DNA from 2 places in the Streptomyces sp. NBC_00203 genome. Region 1 is predicted to be linked to the other one. Evidence: riboswitches for the same ligand, from Rfam matches in the RefSeq annotation. Region 1 holds a riboswitch; the other holds the start of a gene.
The links. A riboswitch is a leader RNA that binds a small molecule or an ion and turns the genes downstream of it on or off. The one in region 1 is predicted to bind cyclic di-AMP.

Region 1 (7,739 bases):
CGGCGGTGCGCTGCGGCACGCGCACTGGTGGCAGCGGAAGCCTGTGCGCTACGGCGCGCTGATCACACTCCTCGCGATATCGGGGCTCGTGATCCTGGCCCTCGTCCGCGAACAGACCGGCACCGAGGGCTTTCTGGTGGGCCTCGGCCTCGCCGTGTTCCCCGTGCCGCTGCTCGTCGCCGCCTTCCGGTGGCTGGACCGGGTCGAGCCCGGGCCCTGGCGGAACCTGCTCTTCGCCTTCGCCTGGGGCGCCTGCGCGGCCGCGTTGATAGCGATCGTCGCCAACAGCTTCGCGACCAGATGGATAGCGACGGCGACCGCGGACCCGTCCAGCGCCGATACCCTCGGTGCGACCGTGATAGCGCCGATCGTGGAGGAGTCCGCGAAGGCCGCCGCCGTGCTGCTGGTCTTCCTCTTCCGCAGACGGGACTTCACCGGGATCGTCGACGGTGTCGTCATAGCCGGGGTCACCGCCACCGGCTTCGCGTTCACCGAGAACATCCTCTACCTCGGCACCGCCTTCGGCACCGACCAGCTCAGCGGCGAGCGCGGGCTGGCGTCCGTCACCGCCGCGACCTTCTTCGTCCGCGTGGTGATGTCACCTTTCGCGCACCCGCTGTTCACCGTGCTGACCGGCATCGGCTTCGGCATCGCGGCCATGTCCGCCGAACGCCGGCATCTGCGCCGCGTACTGCTGCCGCTGGGCGGGCTGCTGCTCGCCATGGGCATGCACTCCGCCTGGAACAGCTCGTCGAGCTTCGGGGAGTACGGGTTCTTCGCGGTGTACGCCGCGTTCATGGTGCCCGCGTTCGGGCTGCTGACCTGGCTGGCCATCTGGACACGGCAGCGGGAGCTGCGGACCGTGCGCGCGGAACTGCCCGCGTATGCCCTCGCCGGGTGGCTGACCGCGCCGGAGCCGTACGTACTGGGGTCGATGCGGGCGCGGCGGCTCGCCCGTGAGTGGGCGGGACATCACTTCGGGAAGGCCGCGGGGCGCTCGGTCGCGGAGTACGAGGCGTACGCGACCTCGTTGGCGTTTCTCCGTCATCGGGGGCGGCGGGGGCGTGCGGGGGCCGACTTCGTCGTACGGGAGCGCGAGTTGCTCGACGAGCTGTGGCGCCGCCGGGACATCGCCCGGCCGGCCCTGGCGTACGCCGCCCGGGCGACGGCTCCGGTGGTCCCGGTACCCCCGCCGTGGCCCGCACACGGCTACGCGCACACCTACGGCCAGCCCTACGCCCAGCCCTACGGACCTCCCGCGTACAACCCGTACCGCACGTAGCTTCTTCGCCCCCGCCGCCCCTACCCGTCCCATCCCTGGGGGCTGCGCCCCCAGACCCCCCTAAAAGACTGCGCAGTTCCCCGCGCCCCTAAAGAACTTGGGGGCGGGCGTGGGATCGCGGGGCGCAGCCCCGCGCCTTAGGGGCGCGGGGAACTGCGCGACCAGCCCCCACCCACCCCCAGCCAAGGAACCGGCCTACGGGGTCTGGGGCGGAGCCCCAGAGGGATGGGACGGGTAGGGGCGGCGGGGGCGAAGAAACCCGGCAGCCGCTACGCCGAGGCCTCCGTCAGCTTCCCGAGGTCGCCGTCCGTCAGGACCAGGTCCGCCACCCCCAGCAGCGCCGGCAGCTGCTCCACCGTCCGAGCCGAAGCAATCGGCGCCGCGACCGTCGGCTGAGCGGCCAGCCACGCCAGGGCGACCGTGGCCACCGGAACCTCGTGGGCCTGGGCGACCTCGTCGAGGGCGGCCAGGACCCGGACACCGCGCTCGGAGTCGAGGTGGCGGCCCGCGCCCGCGGAGCGAGGCGAGTCGACCGTCGCGCCCGGGCGGTACTTGCCGGTGAGGAAGCCGGAGGCGAGCGCGAAGTACGGGACGGCGGCAAGGCCGGTGCGGGAGGCAACCCCCTGGAGCGAGCCCTCGTAGGTGTCGCGCGAGACGAGGTTGTAGTGCGGCTGGAGGGCGACGTACCGCGCGAGGCCCTCACGGTCGGAGAACTCCAGGGACTCCTGGAGCCGCTCGGGCGAGATGTTGGAGGCGGCGATGTGGCGCACCTTGCCGGCCTTCACAAGTTCGTCGAGCGCACCGATGATCTCCTCGACCAGCACCTCCGGCTGGTCGAAGTGCGTGTAGTAGAGGTCGATGTGGTCGGTGTCCAGGCGGCGCAGGGACGCCTCGGCCGCGGCCTTGATATTGGCGCCGGACAGCCCCGGGAACTCGGGGTGCTGGCTGACCTTGGTGGCGACCACGACGTCGGAGCGGTTCCCGCGCGCCTTGAGCCACTTGCCGATGATGGTCTCGGACTCGCCGCCCTTGTTGCCCTCGCCCCATGACGAGTACGAGTCGGCGGTGTCGAGGAAGTTGCCGCCGGCGGCCGCGTACGCGTCGAGCACGGCGAAGGACTGCGCCTCGTCGGCGGTCCAGCCGAAGACGTTGCCGCCGAGGGAGAGCGGGAAGACCTCGAGGTCGGACGAGCCAAGCTTGCGGAGAGAAGTCATGATCAGCTTCAACGCCCGCACCGGATGGCTGTATTCCACACAGACCGGACCGGCAGCCCTGACGTCGGGGGGTTGTCGTCAGGACCGCCGGGGACCAGGAAGAAACCACGCCGGCCTCAAAAGAAGCCGACCCCAGGAGATGCCGACCTCAAGAGGAGCTGGTCTCAGAAGAAGCCGGCCTCAGAAGAAGCCGGCCTCAAGAGAAGCCGGCCTCAAAAGGAACCGGAACCGGAACCGGCCTCAGGGATTGAGCCCCTTGCTGCGCAGCCACGTCATCGGGTCGATCGCGGTGGCGGCGCCGTCGGGGTGGACCTCCAGGTGCAGGTGCGGCCCGGTGACATTGCCCGTCGCGCCCACCCGCCCGATGACGTCACCCGTGGCGACCTTCTGCCCCACGCTGACGCTGATCGACGACTGGTGGCAGAACCACAGCTCCGTACCGTCGTCGAGGGTGAGGATCGTGCGGTAGCCGTACGCGCCCGCCCAGCCCGCCTCGGTGACGGTGCCGCTGTGGATCGCCTTGATCAGCGTGCCGGTGGGCGCGGCGAAGTCGAGGCCCGTGTGGTAGCCGGAGGACCACATGGAGCCGGCGTCACCGAAGCGCCCGGTCAGCGTGTACGAGGAGGTGGGCAGCGAGTAGCTCTTGGCGAGCTCGGCGAGACGCTTGGCCTCGGCGGCCTGCTTGGCTGCCTCGTCCGCCTTCTTCTTGGCGGCGGCGGCCTTGGCCTCGGCGTCGTCCTGCTGCTTGGCGGCGAGCGCGACGGCCTGCTTCGCGGCGGCGGCCTCGGCGGCCTGCTGGGCCGCGCTGTCGACCTGGTCCTGCTGCGACTCGGCCTGCTGGATGATGCGGGCGCGCAGCGCCTCACCCGCGTCGGTGCTGCCCTGCGCGGTGTCGGTGCTGGTCAGGCCGGCGCTGGTGAGCGGGGTGGAAGAGCCCTTGGGCGTAGCGGAACCGCCGTCGGATATCAGGGCCTTGGCCGATTCGGTGACCGACGACAGGTCGGGCAGCGAGATCGAAACCGGCGGCTTGCCGGGCGCGGCGGTGGCCATGCCACCCGCACCCACTGCGGCTATGACGCCGACGCCGAGAACCGTGGAGCTGCGGGCGAGTCCCCCACCGCGCTGCTTGCTGACGCGGTGCCGGCCGCGAACGGGACGGACGGAATCCTCAGTGGGGTTCCACTCCTCCCAAGGCCCCTCGTCGTTGCCGTAGGCGTAGCCGAAGGGCTGTGTGTCGTTCGGCGCGAACGAGGTTGGCTGGGCAGGCCGGTTGGACGCCACGTGGGCGCACTCCTTTCCTTCCTTCTCGCCTACCGGGTTAGCTGACGGGTTCGGAGCAGGAAGGTCTCCTACGCGCGTATACCTGTCGTGTTCCCACGACGGAATACGCTCGATTCACCCCAAGTTGGTGGTTCCCCGGTTCCCTTGCGGGATTCGGCGCGTGCGCACGGAGCCATCTCTTGTGACGGCTGGGACGACCGCGCTGCGTTATCGAACGTTAATAGACCCGGGTACCGGATTCCAAGCTGTTCGGACTGATCGTTAACGCTTTTGGCCAGGACTTTGGGGTCACCACCGGCGTAAACCGGGCGAGTTGACCACGTTCCATAAACGTCGATTCAGTTGACGGTGTGTCAGTTGTTATGCGGAGGGGCACTGCCCGATCACCCCTCGTGACAACGATCAAGAAAGCCCCTCAGTGGCCTCCCCGGGACGCCGTACGGCGAGCAGCGCCATGTCGTCCGTCAGGGCGCCGCCCGTGTGCCGGCGGACCTCCTCGGCGAGGGCGGTCAGCAGGGCGTCGGGCCCGGGGAAGGCGCGGCCGACGAGACGCGGGGCGGGATCGTAGAACTCCCCGCGGTCGTCGCGGGACTCGGACAGGCCGTCGGTGTGGAGGAGCAACGTGGCTCCCCTCGGGAATCCGGCCGCCATCGCCCGGTCGGGCCAGGTGCCCAACTCGCCCATGCCGAGCGGCAGCGCGGGATCCTCGGTGGCGAGCGCGACGAGCGTGCCGTCCGCGTGCAGGAGCAGCGGCGGGGGATGGCCGCGGTTGACGATCCGTACGACGTCCGCGCCGTGCGGGATCTCCGCGAGTACGGCCGTCGTGAACCCCTCGAAGGCGTCCAGCCCGTCCCGCCGGGTCCCTTCGCGGGCCAGCGCCCGCTCAAGACGGCAGGCGACCTCCTCCAGCGTCGCCTCCTGCTCGGCCGCCTCCCGGAACGCCCCGATCACCACAGCCACGGCGGCCACCGCGCCCATCCCCTTCCCGCGTACGTCGCCCACCACCAGCCGTACGCCGTGCGGGGAGTCCTGCACCGCGTACAGGTCGCCGCCGATGAACGCGTCCGCCTGCGCCGCCTCGTACCGCGCCGCGACCTCCAGTCCGCCGATCCGCTCCTCGGGCTCCGGCAGCACCGCGCGCTGCATGGACTCGGCGATCTCCCGGACCGAGGCGAGCCGTTCGTCGCTGCGGCGGACGAGGATGTTGATGAGCACGGCCAGGACGGCGGCCGTGGCCACGGTGGCCATTTCGGTGACCGAGTCGACGTTCAGGACGATGTCGAGCTTGAGGTGGACCGCGAGGACGGCGGCGATGGTGAGGATGCCGGTGAGGACGGTGCCGAGCGGCGAGTACAGAGGCGCGGCCACGAGGGGAGCGGCCGTGAAGAGGGGGGCCGCGGTGAAGTCCGACGGGGTGACGTAGTCGTAGACGGCTCCGACGGCGATGAGCAGTGCGGGGAGTGTCCGGACGAAGGCCCGTGCGTACGAGATCCTGCGGCGGGCCGGGTCCGGCGGGACGGGGCTGTCGGTCCGCTGCTCGTCTGCTTGCTGCCCCACTCGTTCAGGGTTCATGGAGTGGGGGGTGGGGGCGAGCGGTGTGGACCGACCGGGGGACGTGGGACGCGGGTCCTCATACACCAAGGGCCGGAACTCGTGAATCCGAGTTCCGGCCCTTGGCCTTCAGTAGCGGGGACAGGATTTGAACCTGCGACCTCTGGGTTATGAGCCCAGCGAGCTACCGAGCTGCTCCACCCCGCGTCGTTGAAACCAGTGTACGCCATCCGCGGGACCCCCAGCACACACGTTTCCCACCAGCGGTTTCTCGCCCCCGCCGCCCCTACCCGTCCCATCCCCAGGGTGGGTTCTTTGGCCGCGGGCCGGTGGGGGCTTGTCGCGCAGTTCCCCGCGCCCCTTAAGGGGCGCGGGGAAACCGCCGGGGCTAGCCCAGGAGGTGGTGGTTGGGGGCGGTCGCGCGTTGCTCGTACTCCGGGAGTACGACGACGTCGGCACCCTCGGCTGCCAGCAGCGCGTTACCGTCGGCGCCGGCAACGAACGTGTCGGGCTCGCGCCAGGCGGTGACAACCCTCCGTACCCCCGCGTCAAGAATCAGGCGGGCGCACGGCGCGGGCCGGGAGGCACGGCGGGCGCACGGCTCCAGGCTGCTGTACACCGTGGCGGAGCCAAGACGCGGGTCGGCGGGGTCGATCTTGGCGAGCGCCGCCTCCTCGGCGTGGACCACGGAATCGTCACCCTCACGGGAGTGGCCCCGGGCCAGCTCGGTCCCGTCGGCGGCCACGACCACCGCCCCCACACTGAACGCGGTCTCCGAAGGCGGACACAACTCCGCCAGCTCACACGCGAGCCCCAACCAGTGCCGGTCCGCGGCCGAGGCGAGCCCCCCGACACCGGGCGCCGTGGGGACGTACCGGATGAGGACGACATCCCCGACGGGCCGTGTTTCCACCAGCCGCATCCGCCCGGCGGGATACACCCCGGGCCCGAACAGCCGCGGCGCGTCCACCTCCCCCACGAACAGCGGTGCGACGGCGAGCTGCAGCTCGTCGGCGAGCCCCTCCCGCATCAGCTGGGTGTGCACCCGCCCGCCCCCTTCGACCATGAGGCGCCGTACACCTCGTACGTCATAAAGGTGTTCCAGCAATACACGCCAGTCGAGTTCGGGTCCGGTCGACACCACCTCGACGCCGAGGCCGTACAGGAGGCCGGAGGCCTTCCCCGCGCCCTCGTCCGTCGTATAGACGACCTTCTCGCCGCCCGTGTGCCAGAACTGCGCCGCCGGGTCGAGGTCGCCGGACCCGCTGACGGTGACCTTCAGCGGGTACTCGGGCCGCCCGGAGGCGATCCGCGCCGCGCGCCGCTCGGCCGAGTTGACCAGGAGTCGCGGATTGTCCGAGCGAAGCGTGCCCGCGCCGACCAGGATCGCGTCGCTGGACGCCCGTACCTCGTCGACCCGGTCGAAGTCGGCGGCGCCCGAGAGCAGCAGCCGCTCGGGGCCGGTGTCGTCCAGGAAGCCGTCGAGGGAGACGGCGGCGGACAACAGGACGTAGGGGTGGGGCATGGGGCGCACCCTCCAGCTCCGAGCTCTCGGCTCCTAGTGGTTCAACTTTTAAACAGTACCTAGACTGGCGGCATGACGACCCGCTGGCTCTCGCCCGCCGAACAACGCGCCTGGCGCTCGTTCATCGCCGCCTCCTCGCTCCTGGAGGACACGATCGACCGGCAGCTCCAGGCGGAGACCGGCATGCCGCACCTTTACTACTCCATCCTGGCCATGCTCTCCGAGGCACCGGACCGGCGGCTGCGGATGACCGACCTCGCCGAGATCCTGAAGATCACCCGCAGCCGGCTGACGTACGGCGTGACCCGGCTGGCGAACGACGGCCTGGTACGCCGGGAGGGCTGCCCCAGCGACAAGCGCGGCCAGGTCGCGGTGCTCACGGACGAGGGCATGACCGTCCTGGAGCGGGCGGCGCCCGGCCATGTGGAGCAGGTCCGGGCGGCACTCTTCGACCATCTGACCCCGGAGCAGGTCGGACAGCTGGAGGAGATCTCCGCGAGCATCACTCGGGGCATCCAGGGCGAGAATCCCGGGGCCTGCGGGGAAGATCTGCCGTGGCGGCGACGTTCCTCCTGAGGCCGGCAGGCGTCAGGAGCCAATCGACCAAAAGCGTTGCTTGAAGTTTAAAGCACCGTGTACTGTCTCTCCCCTGAGGTAGTGCTTCAAAACTGAAGCACTACTCCAGACTGGCACCACAACTGGCACCACACCCGCTGGACCGGAGAGACAACATGCGCGATTTCCCCACCGCCACGGTGCGCACCCGCGTCACTGTGCCCCTGCGTTTCGGCGACGGCTACTCGGTCGACGCGGACCTCGTCACCTTTCACGGTCTCGCCGACGAGAAGGAACACCTCGCCGTCGTCCTCGGCAAGCCCGCCGCGAA
Region 2 (7,739 bases), 4.4 Mb from region 1:
AGATGAACTGGTTCGCGGGCGAGTCGGCCGTCACCTTCGAGCCGTCCGCGAAGGTGGTCCCGTCGGCCGTGTGCACCAGCACCTCGGCCTTCCCGTCGCTGTCGAGGTCGTAGACGGTGACGTTGTCGTCGTTGCGATAGCCGCCGATCGCCGTCGAGCCGCTGATCGCGGCGGGCGCAGGGTCGTTGGCGCCGTTCCCGGACACCTGGGTGTACGAGCCGGGGCCGAGGTCGACGCGCCACAGGCGTTCGCCGGTGAGCGTGTACGCCTCCAGGAGGTCGGGCTCGGTCCGGTCGGTGGCGAGGCGGCTGACGACGAGCTCGTACCGCCCGTCCCCGTCGAGGTCCCCGGGCCAGGCGTGCTGCACGGTGTAGCCGTCGGCGGTGGCGAGCGGGATTTCCGCGTACCCCTCGGCGAAGTCGAGCGCCGCCGAACTCGGCTTCTGCTCATGACCGTTGACGACGGCGCGCACGGTGTACGTGCCCGTGCCGGGGCTGTTGTCCTGGTAGGTGGTCGACTTGGTGACCGGTTCGCGGTTGAGCCGTCGGCCGCCCTTGTAGACGTTGAACGCGATGGCGTTCCCGTAGCGTGCGTACTCCGTGCCGAGCAACCGCCAGCTCAGGAAGGTGCCTTGGCCGGAGGGGACGGCGACCAGGCCGCGGTCGAGGTTCTCCACGACGCGGCGCGTGGAGGCTTCGGCGCCCTGAGACGGGGTGGCGACGAGGCCGGCCAACAGCGTGGCGGCGGCGATCGCTCCGAGTCTTCGAGGTCTCACGATGTCAGTGCTCCTTGCTCTTGATCAGTGAAGCGAGCCGGTCGGCCACCTTGCGATGGCCCTGGGCATTCGGGTGGACGGTCCCGTTGAAGTCCCCGTCATCCGGGGAGATCCAGCCGGTGGTGTCGACGAACTCGACGTGCGGGTTGGCGAGTTCACTGACGACGGCGGCGATGTCGTCGGCGTGCGCGCCGTTGAAGGGGCGCAGCGCGAGCACGCGGGCGTGCGGGGCGGCCGACCGCAGCCGGTCCAGGTACGCCCGGTAGGCGGCCCGGAACTCCTCCGTGCCGTACGCCGCGTCGTTCGTTCCCTGGTTCACGACGATCACATCGGCGCGGCGGTCCGAATCCGCCCTGGAATCCGCGTAGTTCCAGGCGTACGCGTCCCCGGCGGCCGGGACTCCCCCGTTGCCGGTCTGGAGGACGCCCTGTCTGCCGAAGCCGACCTGGGTGAGGGAGCCGTGCAGGTCGTCGGCGACCAGGGTCGGATAGGCGGCCGTGCCGTCGGCGCAGTCGGAGGTGTTCACCTCGCACAGCGCCATGACGCCTTGGGTGATGGAGTCGCCGTAGAAAGGCCAACCTGGTCCCTGGCAGCGGGTGTTGGGGAAGCAGGCGCGCGCCCTCGTCCAGCCGTAACCCGGTGAGGACGACTCCCGTCTCCAGAGGCGGAGTCCAGCGGTCGGCCCGCGAGAAGACGTCCTTCACGGAGATCTCGGCGGTATGCGTCCCCCGGCCCGTCAGGGCGATGTCGAGGTCGTCCCGGTCGACGGCGTACAGCCGCTTCGGCCCACCGTCCACCGACACGTAGATCTGCGCCGGCACGGTGATCGACGAGACGTCGAAGAGGGCGTGCAGGGTACCGCCGGTGAAGCGTAAGCGGAGCCGCGAGCCGGAGTTGACGGTGGTCGCGGACGTCGCCGTCCTCCCCCAGTGCCCTTCGTAGGCAAGACGCCGGTCATCGGGGCGTACGACGTTCGAGGTGCCGGACACAGAGACGGGCGATGCGGACACCGGAGGAGTCAGCGCGCACAGCACACCGGCCGTCACCGCCCCGATCAGGAACGTACGTCTCATGACGGGATCCGATCGCCGATGAGCGCCAGGTTCTGGATCGCCGCGAGGGCCCACTGCGCCGAGGAGTTGGTGGAGATCCAGGGAATCTCCTCGGTGGTACGGAGCACGGCCGGGGTCTTGATGGTCACGCGCGACCAGTCGTTGGACGGGAAGTACGTGTCGGTGCCGGTGTAGAACTCGTTCCACGCGCGCTTGGCCAGCGTCGGATCGTCCTTGCGCCGCGCCGCGTAAGCCGTGATCCGGGAGTGCGCGGCGGGCAGCGCGGACTTCCAGGTCGAGCCGGTCAGCGCGGTCTTCTCGGCGTTCGTGGCGTTGTAGTACTGCGCGTAGTCCAGCCAGGCGGCGGCGAATTCGGGCTCGTCGTCGCCGAGCAGGGAGACGATCTCGCTGTTGGTCTCGACGAGTCCGAAGACGGCGGACAGATGCGAGACATTCACCGCCTTGTCCGTCGTGACCGCGAACTTACCGGTGCTTGCGTCGAGAAGACCGGCGCCGGTGAAGAAGCCGCCCGGCTGGGCGGCGATCGTCCGCAGGGAGTTCACCAGTTTCGTACGGGCCTTGTCCGCGTGCGGGCCGCGTCGCTCCCACTCGGTGAGCCAGGCCGCCGACAACCCGCCCCAGTCGGTGCCGAATCCGACGGACAGGGCGTGCCGGTCGCCGGGTGTGTAGCCGTCGGCACGGACCTTGCGCTGCGGGTCGACCGCCAGGAACGTCAGCTCCACGTCGACGAGTTCGCGCAGCAGGTCGCCGGTGCGCTCGTCGCCCGTGAGGAAGTAGTAGAAGCGGCGGTTGGCGGCCGTGGAGATACGGACCTGCTTGGCACTGTCCGCGTAGTGCTGCACCCCGTGCCGGGTGCCGAGCCCGGCCCACTTCCCCAGGTGGTACACGTCGACCTCACCGGTGTGCCGCGTCATGGCCTCCGCGAAGCGGAACACCTCGGCGGAGCCGGTGCGCAGGAAGTGGTACCAGAGCCACAGGTCGGTGCCCAGCTCGGAGTTGTCCCAAGCGAAGCCGCCGACGTCGTAGCGCCAGACGTGCCGGTCGTTGTCGTAGGTGTGCTGCACGTCGCCGTAGTCGAGGAAGCCGTACCAGCGGCGGTCCTCCCGCTGGTCGCGGTAGTAGGCGAAGAGGTCGTCGAGGTGGTCCTCGATGACCTCGCGGGCCGCGTTCGAGCGGTCGACCGGCGCCCAGTCGCCGAAGATCCCGGCGGAGTGCAGGCGTTCGGGGGTGGCGGTGAGCAGCGGCGGGGTGGCGACGGCAACGGCCTGCGCCGCGAGATCCGCCGCGCTCGGGGTCGACTCGTGGGCCCAGAAGGTCAGTTCACTGGTCCGGGCGATCCCGTACGGGGTCCCGAAGCCCGGCTCGTAGTCCTCGTACGTGATCTCCAGGCCCTCGGCCTGCTTCTCGTACGTGTCCTGGCCGAGGCCGTCGTGGTAGAAGCGCAGGTCGAGCGGTTGCGCCTCGGGCGAGTAGAGCCAGAGGGTGACCTCGGCCGTGTCCGTGGCGGCGCCCCTGATGTCGAGCTGCGTGGGGTGCCGTTGCCAGAAGTCCCGCAGCCCGAAGGAGAGTCCGCCGCTCGGGCCGCCGACATGGCCGAAGCCACCGGCCCGCCGTCCTGCCGCGGCCTGGATCCAGCCGTGTCCGTCCTTGGTGCGCTTGCGGATCACATAGCCGTCGGCCGTCGGCTGGGTGAGCGTGAAGTCGCCCCACCGCGGGATGTACGCGAGGCGGCTCGACACGCGGGTGTCCCAGGTCGAGGTGTCGGGCAGCTTCTCGCCGGCGATCTGCGCGGTGCGCACCGCCTCGCCGGGATCCCTGCGCAGTCCCGTGACGCCCTGGACCGCCTCGCTGAAGAGACCCCCGCCGGAGTCGGCGAGGCGGATGTGGCGGTCGTACGGCTGATCGTTCAGCGGCACGGAGAAGCGGACACCGAGGCCTCGCAGGAAGTCGCCGTCCGCCTTGCCCGGCTCCTGCTCGCCGTCCCAGACGAAGGAGTGCACCAGCCGGAAGGACTCGGCACCGGCGTGGAAGGAGAAACGCAGCACGAAGGGCAGCCAGCCCCGGCCGCCGCGCCGGTGCCTGCCCTCGACCCGGATGACGGCGCGGACCGGCCCGTCCTGCTCGACCTCGGTCTTCTCGATCCGGCCCGTGAAGTCCTCCGTCGCGACGCCGTCACGCAGCGAACCCTGGCGCAGGGCGACCAGCCGTCCGTCCCGGGCGATCTCGGCCGCGCCACGTCGGACACTGCGTACGACGGTGTCGGAGCCCTTCGCGCCGAAGGCCACCGTGATGACACCGGTCGACACCTCGATCCGGCCGCCGGAGCGGGTGACTCTCAGCTGCTGCGAGGGAGCCGCCGGGGTACCCGCGGAGAGTTTGTACGTCTCGGCCTTGGGCGCGCCCGGCGCGATGGCGTGCGCCGTCCACTTCACCGAGCCGTCGGGCCAGTGGCCGGTGACCCAGCTCTGCACGGGCACCTCGTCGCCGGAGGCGGTGGCCAGCCGGAACGTCTGGTCGGGCTGGTGGGTGCCACGGGACCAGGGCACACCCCAGACGGTGCCCGCGTGGGTGGCGGGCGCCGTGCCCTCCAGCCAGTGCAACTCGGTGTCGCCCCCGGCTGACGGCGCGGCGGCGGCACCGCGGGAGAGCGCCCAGGAGAACGGGGTGGTGGCGGCCGCGGCTGCGGCGCCCTTGATGACGGTGCGTCGGTCGACGCCGGGCACAGGGACCTCCGAAGGCATAGAAAGCGCTTGCGGAGATCACTGTGGGGCCACTGTCGCACGCCTGTCGATACCTCGTGCAGGCATGCCACAGGACCGCAATGTGCCGATCATGAATCGCTCACGAAAGACCAAAGGCCGGACCCCGGGGATCGTGGGGTCCGGCCTTTGGCTGCTGTCCTGCCTTGGGGAGCAGGGAGTCCTGCCGTGGGGAGCAGGGAGGCGTGCCCTGGAGGGCACGTGGTCTGCCTTGGGGGGCAGGGAGTCGTGCCCTGGAGGCACATGGTCCGCCTTGGGGGGCGGCAGGGGGGGAAGGCGTCAGCCGACGGCGACACCGTGCGAGCGCAGGTACGCGACCGGGTCCACGTCCGAGCCGTAGTTCGGGGTGGTGCGGATCTCGAAGTGCAGGTGCGGTCCGGTGACGTTGCCGGTCGCGCCCGAGAGGCCGATCTGCTGGCCCTCGGTCACGGTCTGGCCCGCCGAGACGGAGAGCGCGGACATGTGGGCGTACTGGGAGTACTGGCCGTCGGCGTGCTGGATGACGACCTGGTTGCCGTACGCGCCGCCCCAGCCGGCCGAGACGACGGTGCCCGCGGCGATGGCCTTGATCGTGGTGCCGGTCGGGACCACGAAGTCCACGCCGGTGTGGTAACCGCTGGACCACATGCTGCCCGCCACCTTGTAGCCGGTGCCGACGGTGGCGCCCTCGACCGGCAGGGTGTAGCCGGAACTGTTGCTGGTGGAGGCGGTGTTGGCGGCCGGGGTGGCCGTGGCGGTGTCCGCGGCCGACGTCGTCGTCTTGGCCGACGAAGGCGTCGTCTTGGCGGACGACCGGGTGGCGCTGCCGGACGCGGCCTTCTTGCCGATCGTCAGCTTCAGACCGGGGTGGATCAGCGACGGGTCGCTGCCGACGGCCGAGCGGTTGTCGGAGTAGAGCTTCTTCCAGCCGCCGCTGACGTTCTGCTCGTCGGCGATCTTGGAGAGGTAGTCGCCGGCCTTCACCGCGTAGGTCTTCGTCCCGGCCGCCTTCTTGGCGGCGGCGGGAGCGGCGGTGGCGGCCTTCTCGGGGGTCTTCGCGACGGTGGCCGTCGGGGTCGCGGCATGGGCGCCGGTGGCCCCCATCAGAGGCAGCGCGAGCGCGGCGCCGCCGGTTCCGGCCACGGCGATCGAGCGGGTGAAACGCTGGGACTTGGGGCGGCGGTGCTTACCCTTCGCGGGCATGACGAGTTCCTCTCCGGCGCCTGCGGGGTGAGCTGTCGGGTGCGGGCTGGAGATGCCCGGCCGTGCTGCTGCGCGGCTGTACCCCTAGCCGTTCCGGAGACCGGAACAGGCACGGAACCTGTGGGTCCCCCGCTCCTGCCGTGTACGGGTGAGTGTGCGGGTTCCGGGCGGCGGCAGGATTGGGCGTCCGTCCGGATTGGGGCCGAACGTAGGCGAGATGAGAGCGCGGCGACAACCATGTGCCTTTTCTGTACGTCCGCCCTTCTTGATCCACGCCGGAATTCCGGTCACCCTCCGTGGATCGACGATCTTCCCGGCCCCTCAACCCGCCCGGGAATTCGGGCATGTTGCGAAATAGGGGTCGCAACACATCGTCACGAATATGACGCTGCTCACGCACCTCGACCCACGATGCTTTATTCCAGGGCCAGTTGGAATGAAGCCGTTAATTCGGACAGAACAGTCACATGCGACGCAGCCGGATAACTGCCGCATCGAGATCCCCGCGCAGCCCCGTCCGCACCCCGTGATGCAGCAGCACCGCACCCCGGTGCACTTCGCCCGTTTCGCGGCACTCATACGCTTGTGTCGGGTCGAGCCCGCGAAGCCGCAGCGGGGCGACCGGCTCGCCGTACCGCTGGGCCTGGAGCCAGGCGAGGACGACGGTCTCGTCGCCGTGGACGTACTGCACCGCGCTCAGCCCGCCCTCCGGGGGCCGCAACCGGTAGAGGTCGCCGCGTTGGACGACGGGGCGGATCTCCTTGTAGAGATCCACCCAGCCCCGCGCCTCGACGAGCTCCTCCTCGCTCCACTCGGCCAGGTCTCCGCCGACGCCGAGCACCCCGGCCATGGCGCTCACAAAGCGGAAGCGCAGCGAGCTGACCCGCCCGTTGAGCTGCGTGTTCGGGCTGTCCGTGACCCAGGCGGCCATGATCCGGGCCGGGTGGATCTGACCGAAGCCGTGCTGGATGGCGAGCCGGTCGAGCGGGTCGGTGTTGTCGGAGGTCCACACCTGGTCCGTACGCGCCATGACGCCGAGGTCGATGCGGCCGCCACCGCCCGAGCACGACTCGAAGGCGACCTCGGGGTGCGCGGCCCGCAACCGGTCGAGAAGGGCGTACAGGGCGTCCACGTGCTCGACCCACAGCTTCTGCGGGTAGCGCTCGCCGGGCCAGCCGGCGTCCGTGAAGCAACGGTTGAAGTCCCACTTCACATAGTCGATCGGCGCACTGGAGAGCAGGCCGTCGAGCTGGCCCCACAGGTACTCCTGGACGTCCGGGCGGGCGAGGTTCAGTACGAGCTGATTGCGGTACTCCGTCCTGGTTCGCCCTGGCTGGAACTGCACCCAGTCCGGGTGGGCGCGATACAGCTCGCTGTCCGGATTGACCATCTCCGGCTCGACCCAGATACCGAACTGCATCCCGAGCCCGTGCACGTAGTCGCCGAGCGGCTTGAGCCCCGCCGGGAAGCGGTCCGGGTTGGGGGTCCAGTCGCCGAGCCCGGCGCGATCGCTGGTCCGCGTCCCGAACCAGCCGTCGTCGACCACGAACAGCTCGACCCCCATCGCCGCGGCCCGCCGCGCCAGCACCCCCTGCTGGTCCTCGGAGATGTCGAAGGTGGTGGCCTCCCAGGAGTTGAACAGCACCGGCCGGTCCTGGTCCGCGTCCGGGATGACGTACGCGCGCTGGTAGGCGTGCCAGGCCCGGCTCGCCCCGCCGAAGCCGCCGTCGCTCCGCAGTCCGGCGAAAACGGGGGTGGTGAACGACTCCCCCGGCTCCAGCCGCAGCAGCCCGGAATCGTCGTACCCGGCGCCGCCGGAGATCTGCACGCGCGCGTCGGGGAGCTGGGCCACGGCGATCCGCCACGAGCCGGACCAGCCGAGCGCGCACCCGTACACCTCGCCGCTCTCCTCGGTCGCCTCGCTGTCGAGGGCGACCCAGGGCAGGTGCT

Region 2: it holds a riboswitch for cyclic di-AMP, as region 1 does, so the genes downstream of both, OG975_RS41875 (peptidoglycan DD-metalloendopeptidase family protein) here and OG975_RS22780 (M23 family metallopeptidase) in region 1, are expected to answer to the same signal.

Annotation. Positions count from the first base shown of each region.
Region 1 is NZ_CP108126.1:5,078,836-5,086,574, forward strand. Features, by position in the region: gene OG975_RS22770 (PrsW family intramembrane metalloprotease) at 1-1,282, shown strand, start outside; gene OG975_RS22775 (aldo/keto reductase) at 1,552-2,496, opposite strand; gene OG975_RS22780 (M23 family metallopeptidase) at 2,737-3,777, opposite strand; cyclic di-AMP (ydaO/yuaA leader) riboswitch at 3,789-3,946, opposite strand; gene OG975_RS22785 (PP2C family protein-serine/threonine phosphatase) at 4,180-5,349, opposite strand; tRNA gene OG975_RS22790 (tRNA-Met) at 5,462-5,535, opposite strand; gene OG975_RS22795 (dihydrofolate reductase family protein) at 5,717-6,853, opposite strand; gene OG975_RS22800 (MarR family winged helix-turn-helix transcriptional regulator) at 6,926-7,429, shown strand; gene ribA (GTP cyclohydrolase II) at 7,585-7,739, shown strand, end outside.
Region 2 is NZ_CP108126.1:9,456,852-9,464,590, reverse strand. Features, by position in the region: gene OG975_RS41890 (hypothetical protein) at 1-775, opposite strand, end outside; partial or broken gene OG975_RS41885 (GDSL-type esterase/lipase family protein) at 780-1,334, opposite strand; gene OG975_RS41880 (Tat pathway signal sequence domain protein) at 1,845-4,589, opposite strand; gene OG975_RS41875 (peptidoglycan DD-metalloendopeptidase family protein) at 4,887-5,789, opposite strand; cyclic di-AMP (ydaO/yuaA leader) riboswitch at 5,794-5,950, opposite strand; gene OG975_RS41870 (alpha-galactosidase) at 6,253-7,739, opposite strand, start outside.